3 regions of the Rahnella perminowiae genome follow, and region 3 is predicted to be linked to each of the others. Evidence: predicted binding sites of a transcription regulator. Region 3 holds the regulator's gene; each other region holds the start of a gene.

Region 1 (2,274 bases), on a different contig from region 3:
TCCGGACCAAAGCCGTCTGTTCAGTGCTCATACACCCTCCTTCCATCACCATTGTGATTATGGTTATTAAATTTTTATAGAAATAACTTAACGATCATTATTAAAAATAGTTGCGCACAAGTCCAGCGGAGTTTATTATTTAATTATCGAGCGATAAGAAAATCGCTCAAACCCGCAAAACTGCGCAGCTAAAAACGCTTTTTAAGCATACTATCCAGGACGTAACATCATGAGTAACTTCAAAATCCTTCTTGCAGTTCTGGCATTAACCGCTGTGCCGGTTGCCAATGTTGCCGCACAGCAGGTTATCATGATGCCTTTACAGAGTCAGGAAGTGAGGATGGTCAATGTGACCGGTGACAGTAACTTCTGTAACCCGGGAACCTGTACGAATAAAAACATCGAACAGGGCCGTATTCCTACTTCTCCTACTCAGCCACCTGCACCCTCGATCCCAAGCCATCGGCCCGCTTCTATTTACTACTAACGAACGCGGTGCCTGACGACAAAGAGTCAGGGCAGGAATAATGATAAGGCGGCTAATGTCGCCTTATCTTTTTATCAGCCGCCCCTGTTTTATCACCCTATCCGGTCAGAACCAACCATTAACTTAGCGATCATTAAAGATTCATTCAGCAAAATTATGCATAAAGGATTTCCCATCCTTCGCATCAATCATTTTAAAAACAATAAATTAACAAAATAAAAACAATGCAGGCATTTAATGTGATATTCATCACAGCACGATTAGTTAACGATCATTAAAAAAACATCTTGCACAAACTCCCAACACTCCCTATCATTTACTTATCGAACGTTAACTAATAAATAACGTTGACCCAAAACTGAGGTTCCTGAAGAAGGCACCCCAAATAAAAACTGAAGAACAGGAATTAACACCATGAAAAATATCGCTATGACAATCGCTGCACTGACACTGGCTACTGCTTCTTTCTCTACCTTAGCGGCAACTGAAGTTCAGTCTGCACCTGCAGGTGAGCAAACTATCGGTACTGTCAGCGCCTCTTCAAACGGTAACCTGAGTACATTGCAGTCCAAACTGAATGCAAAAGCTACTGAAGCTGGCGCAACCTCATACCGTATCATCGGGGCTTCTGGTGAAAACCATCTGTACGGTACTGCTGAGCTGTACAAATAAGTTCTGAAGGTGCTGTTAGCAGATTGTTCCGCACAATAAGTTAACGATTAATAAATAAATGAGTTGCACAGAATGTGATCCCGGTCTAACATTTACTTATCAACTGTTAATAAATAACAGTCGGACCGAATAATCACCTGCTGATAAACAGATAAAAAGGAAAACTACCATGAAAAATATCGCCATGACTTTAGCCGCAATCGCACTTGCTACTGCTTCTTTCTCGACTCTGGCTGCGTCTGAAGTTCAGTCTGCACCAGAAGGTCAGCAAGCAATTGGTGTGGTAAGTGCTTCTTCAAGCAATGATTTATCAAGCCTGCAGAATAAACTGAATGCCAAAGCCAATGAAGCGGGTGCAAGCTCATACCGCATCATCGGGGCTTCAGGTGATAACCACCTGTACGGTACTGCTGAACTGTATAAATAAGCATAAAGTACCTGCCATTTTAGGGTAAAACGGCATTTAGTTAACGATTAATAAGCTAGATGTTGTATCGGACAGACGAGAGCTTTGCACATTAAATGAACGTTGATGACAACGCCTGGCAAAGCTTAAAAATACGAAATGAGGAAAATATCATGAAAAACTTAACAATGACCCTTGCAGCTATCGCACTGGCAACCGCTTCATTCTCCACTCTGGCTGCAACAGAAGTTCAGTCAGCGCCGGCAGGTCAGCAACCGATTGGTGTTGTCAGTGCAACATCCGGTAACAGCCTGAGCAGCCTGCAAAACAAACTGAATGCTAAAGCCAGCGAAGCCGGTGCAAGCTCTTACCGTATCATCGGTGCTTCAGGCGATAACCACCTGTACGGCACAGCTGAACTGTATAAATAAGCTGTGATAAGCAATAAAAAGCAGTAAGCAGAAGAGGCGGCGTTTGCCGCCTTTTTCGTGTCTGTGTTACTGAAAATTTCCCGGAAGCTTCCCCGCCCGCCTGACCTTGTGCTACATTTTCCTCTTCTTTTGCCTTCAGGTTCTGCTTCCCAATGTAACGAATTCTCATCACTAACATTTTTTCTTCTCCCGTTGCCTGCGTGCAAGGCGGGGTTTGTGTTATTTCTGATGAGAATCTTTCAAATGAATTCGTTATTGATTGCGCTCGTACGCGCACT
Region 2 (2,274 bases), on a different contig from region 3:
AGGGTCAGGGATCCCGGCACGGTCTGGCCACCCGTTCCGCCTAACGCTTTCGGAATGCCGTTACGGTATTCGCCGTCGAAGTCAATTTTCACTTCAGAACGGTAGGTGAAGCCGTAGCGGTTATTATCATCCACTTCATACAGGATACCGGCGTTCCAGCCGTAACCCCACTCATTGCCTTTCAGCTTGGCGGCTTCCGTATCCGCAGGCAGCAGACCGCCGGTTTGAATCGGCACCAGTTCACCGGCAGTACGGCGAATTTTCGCTTTCGCGTAAACGGCATCGAAGCCCAGGCCGAAGCTGAAATGCTGGTTCAAACGGTAAGCAACACTTAAGTTAGTGTTAACGGTGGTAAGGTCAGTTTCACCGCCGATCGGGCCAGCCGGATAATTATCGCTGAACTCAGTCGCCAGACCGTAGTTTGACGTAGCCGATGCACCGACCGCCCATTGATCATTGAGTGGCATAATAAAGTGGATATTAGGCACCCACTGATTCGGCGCAATGTTATCCGCATCAGTGCTCCTGCCTGTAACCGGCGAGTTGCCTGTTACTTTGACATCCGGGTCGACATAAATCGCACCCGCTGAGAAAGAGGGACGATCAAACATGGTCATGGTTGCCGGGTTACGGCTGCCGGATGCGGCAGTATCAGCGATGGCACCTTCACCCGAGAAAGAGCGGCCTAACCCCGCAGCGGTATATTCATTTAACTGAAAACCTGCTGCATAAACGTTGGAGGAAACAATTGCCACTGCAGCTGCCAGAGCAGATCTTTTAAACAGGTTTTTCTGGTTCATGACCAAAACCTCAATTTTATGTTTTTTATCAAACAATGTTACATCAAGTAACAATGAGCGCGGGATTGTAGGGTCCGTTATCAGTCTGACAAATCAGACCAGTGAGCGAAGTATAGGTCTGACCTGTGGTGTAGTTGCAATAATGTTTCATAGATATTTCTTATTTGATGCAAGAAATTGGATCCACTTAACAAAAAACAAACAATAAAAGTTCAATTAAGAAACGTTAAAGTGAGAACAGTGACGAAGTTATAAACGATTACTTACATATACGTGATCTGGATCACCTGAAAGGCACATAATAAGTAAGCACTAGTGTGTTGTCAGAACGGTGGCGTAAAATACAGGCTGGAAATAAAACCTTATTCGCAATCAGGCCAGACGGTGGACGTTGCCGCTGATGCCGGGGAGAAAATTATGTCTGACGTAACCATGTCCTCTAAATCCACCCAACCTCTGCATTCCATCAACAAATGTGGTGCGGAAGAAACCGCAGCCTGCTGCTGTGTCGATGTCGGAACCATCATGGACAATACGGATTGTACCGCTTCTTACAGCCGTGTTTTCGAAACCGAAGCTCAGGCGAACGAAACCCTGCAAGCCCTGACCGAACGCGCACGCGGCGTTGAATCTGAGCCATGTGAAATCAACAGCCGTATCGAAAAAGTGGATGGCGGCGTCGAACTGAATATCGATTTCACATTTAGCTGCCAGGCTGAAACGATGATCTTCCAGTTAGGCTTGAGATAATCCCCGTCATACTTTGAGCCGCAGATGCGTTGGCTGCACTCCGTAACCGAATTACTGATGTATATCAGTTCATCGGAATGACATCGATTGCCGCGTGACTCATCCTGCGATTCAAATTATTGAGAGGAAGTTCTAAGTTGTAATACCGCTTAAATAAGCGGTATTTCTTTGTCTGCTATTTCTGCCTGCCGCCTTTCTTCTCATTCTTATTTCAGAAAAATTTGCTGTTGCTCGCACTTCACTCCCTTTCGCTTTGCCAAATGTAAATACATAGTTAAAACTGAGTTATCAGGTCTGACCTCTTAAGACCCTATTTTTCTCAGGAGCTTGTATGAATAAAGTCGTTCCACTGGTGACGCGTGAGGGCGATCGCATTGCGATTGTCGACGGCTTACGTACGCCGTTTGCTAAACAGGCCACCGCCTATCACGGCATTCCTGCTGTCGATCTCGGTAAAATGGTGGTCAGTGAGCTGCTGGCAAAAAGTGGGATTGACCCGAAGGACATCGACCAGCTGGTTTTCGGTCAGGTGGTCCAGATGCCGGAAGCGCCGAATATCGCCCGCGAAATTGTGCTCGGTACCGGCATGGATGTATCGACCGATGCCTATAGCGTCTCGCGTGCCTGTGCCACCAGTTTTCAGGCGGTTGCTAACGTGGCCGAAAGCATCATGAGCGGGATGGTGCAGGTCGGGATCGCGGGCGGAGCGGATTCTTCTTCGGTA
Region 3 (2,274 bases):
ACTTCCTCCGGCTGATGCAGGCTGACGGTAATGTGCTCCTGCAAATCGAGAGCAACCTGAAAAAGCTGAAACAGTCGCTTATGGTGATGATGATGTCCGTGTTGTGGCAGCATGTGTAATTGCTGATAAAGCAGGGCAATCAGATCGATAACCTGCTGCTGACGGGTAAGTAATGGCGGCAACGCCGTCTCGGGATCGGTATGTTGCGTCAGCAGACTGTACTTGGCCTCGAAATAATCCGCGAGTTGCAGATAAAGCTGGCTGAGCGTTTCGCGCATAGGCTGTTCTTGCGAAATACGAAACCACACCCAGTTAAACACCCCGTACCAGGCTGTGCCTGCTGCGAACAGCACCGGTGCCTGCCACATCGGGCGCACGCCGACCATACTCAGTGTGAAAATAGTGGCTACCAGCGCGCCGGGTAACAGGCGCGCATGTAACGGGCTGATTTCACCGGTAACGCCGAGCAATAACGCCAGTGATAGCATGATCAGCGGCAGCGGAACGTGCCAGTTTTCCAGCATCAGTTGCAGCAGAATGCTGCTCACGGCAAACAGTGAACCGCCGACGATCAGACGTTTGAAAAAGCGTTTGTGCGGGGTATCCAGACCGGCGATGTTACAGCAGGCCGGGCAGAGGGAAAACAGCAGACCCATTTGCAAGTTGCCAAACAGCCAGCAAATGCCAACAGGCAGGCACAACACCAGCGTCTGGCGCAGCGCGTAATTCACTTCAGGATGGTAAAACAGTTTTCGCCATAACGTCATGGGTAAAGCTTAGCCCATAAAAAAGGCGCGACAGTATTCTGCCGCGCCAATTTTCGAGGGATTAACGTGTGCCGTAAACGACAATCGTTTTCCCGTGTGCGGAGATCAGGCTCTGATCTTCCAGCATTTTGAGGATTCGTCCGACTGTTTCACGTGAACAACCGACGATTTGGCCAATTTCCTGACGGGTAATCTTGATTTGCATCCCGTCCGGATGGGTCATTGCATCAGGCTGTTTAGCCAGGTTGAGCAACGTTTGAGCGATACGACCGGTTACGTCGAGGAAGGCAAGGTTGCCGACTTTCTCTGACGTCACTTGCAGACGGTTGGCCATCTGCGCGGAGAGACGCATCAGAATATCCGGGTTAACCTGAATCAGCTGGCGGAACTTTTTATACGAAATTTCAGCCACTTCACAGGCAGTTTTAGCACGTACCCAGGCACTACGTTCCTGACCTTCTTCGAAGAGTCCCAGCTCACCGATGAAGTCACCTTGGTTAAGGTAGGACAGTATCATTTCCTTGCCTTCTTCATCTTTAATCAGGACAGCAACTGACCCTTTCACGATGTAGTAAAGCGTTTCGGCTTTTTCACCCTGGTGAATCAGCGTACTTTTAGAAGGATACTTATGTATATGACAGTGAGACAGGAACCATTCAAGAGTCGGGTCTGTTTGTGGCTTGCCGAGAACCATTAGCTATTATCCTCTGTTGTTATCGCTGCCCAAAATCACAGGGCTCAGAGTTCCCTGTATGGCACTTCAAATCCAAAGCGCCCTTTCAGCATATAACTCCCCAGAAATGCTGCAAGCGGATGTCGGAGTGCAACAGCCTGTTTATTGCTGTTAACACCGTGGGTTCTGTTCTTAAACCGCAAAAACCGTCACCGCAATTTACTGGAAAGTATGTTTCGGCTTTGTTTGTAGCACAGGTTTGAGATGCTGTCTTCTGTTGTCTCGCTTCAGCATGATGGCGATCGGGTTACGTTGCCAGATTTTGGTCTAAAGGGTACTCTGAGAGCAGATTTCTAAAAGTTTATTCACCGGGAGAATAGTTCATGCACGCACGTGTCAAATGGGTTGAAGGGCTGACCTTTTTAGGTGAGTCAGCGTCGGGTCATCAGATTTCAATGGATGGTAACGCGGGCGATAAAGCCCCAAGCCCGATGGAAATGTTACTGATGTCCGCAGGCGGCTGCAGTGCAATTGACGTGGTATCTATTTTACAGAAAGGCCGTAATGACGTGCGTGATTGTGAAGTGAAGCTGACTTCACAACGCCGCGAAGAAGCGCCGCGTCTGTTCACGCATATCAATCTGCATTTTATCGTCACCGGTAAGGATCTGAGCGATAAGATTGTTGAACGTGCGGTCAGCCTGTCTGCCGAAAAATACTGTTCAGTGTCTCTGATGTTGGGTAAAGCGGCCACCATCACCCACAGCTTTGAAGTGATTGCTGCGGAATAAAGTTTACTCGATTTTCTTACCTTCCATCAGGCGCTGCACCAGT

What was found. Region 3 encodes CRP, which controls carbon source genes, mostly activating them, when cyclic AMP is high. Its sites were predicted from a motif close to ATGTGANNNNNNTCACAT; they were not measured.
Region 1: bhsA (multiple stress resistance protein BhsA) is a predicted target of CRP. The motif match lies at 1,232-1,249, and genes of this name have one in related genera.
Region 2: J1781_RS12675 (YfcZ/YiiS family protein) is a predicted target of CRP. The motif match lies at 1,072-1,089, and genes of this name have one in related genera.

Annotation. Positions count from the first base shown of each region.
Region 1 is NZ_JAFMOT010000156.1:40,725-42,998, reverse strand. It holds gene J1781_RS04335 (TetR/AcrR family transcriptional regulator) at 1-31, opposite strand, end outside; gene J1781_RS04330 (hypothetical protein) at 230-487, shown strand; gene bhsA (multiple stress resistance protein BhsA) at 902-1,159, shown strand; gene bhsA (multiple stress resistance protein BhsA) at 1,329-1,586, shown strand; gene bhsA (multiple stress resistance protein BhsA) at 1,739-1,996, shown strand; gene J1781_RS04310 (MFS transporter) at 2,240-2,274, shown strand, end outside.
Region 2 is NZ_JAFMOT010000176.1:11,316-13,589, forward strand. It holds gene fadL (long-chain fatty acid transporter FadL) at 1-800, opposite strand, end outside; gene J1781_RS12675 (YfcZ/YiiS family protein) at 1,218-1,550, shown strand; gene fadI (acetyl-CoA C-acyltransferase FadI) at 1,882-2,274, shown strand, end outside.
Region 3 is NZ_JAFMOT010000141.1:1,460-3,733, forward strand. It holds gene J1781_RS01465 (YccS/YhfK family putative transporter) at 1-767, opposite strand, end outside; gene crp (cAMP-activated global transcriptional regulator CRP) at 829-1,461, opposite strand; gene J1781_RS01475 (OsmC family protein) at 1,824-2,231, shown strand; gene J1781_RS01480 (phosphoribulokinase) at 2,235-2,274, opposite strand, start outside.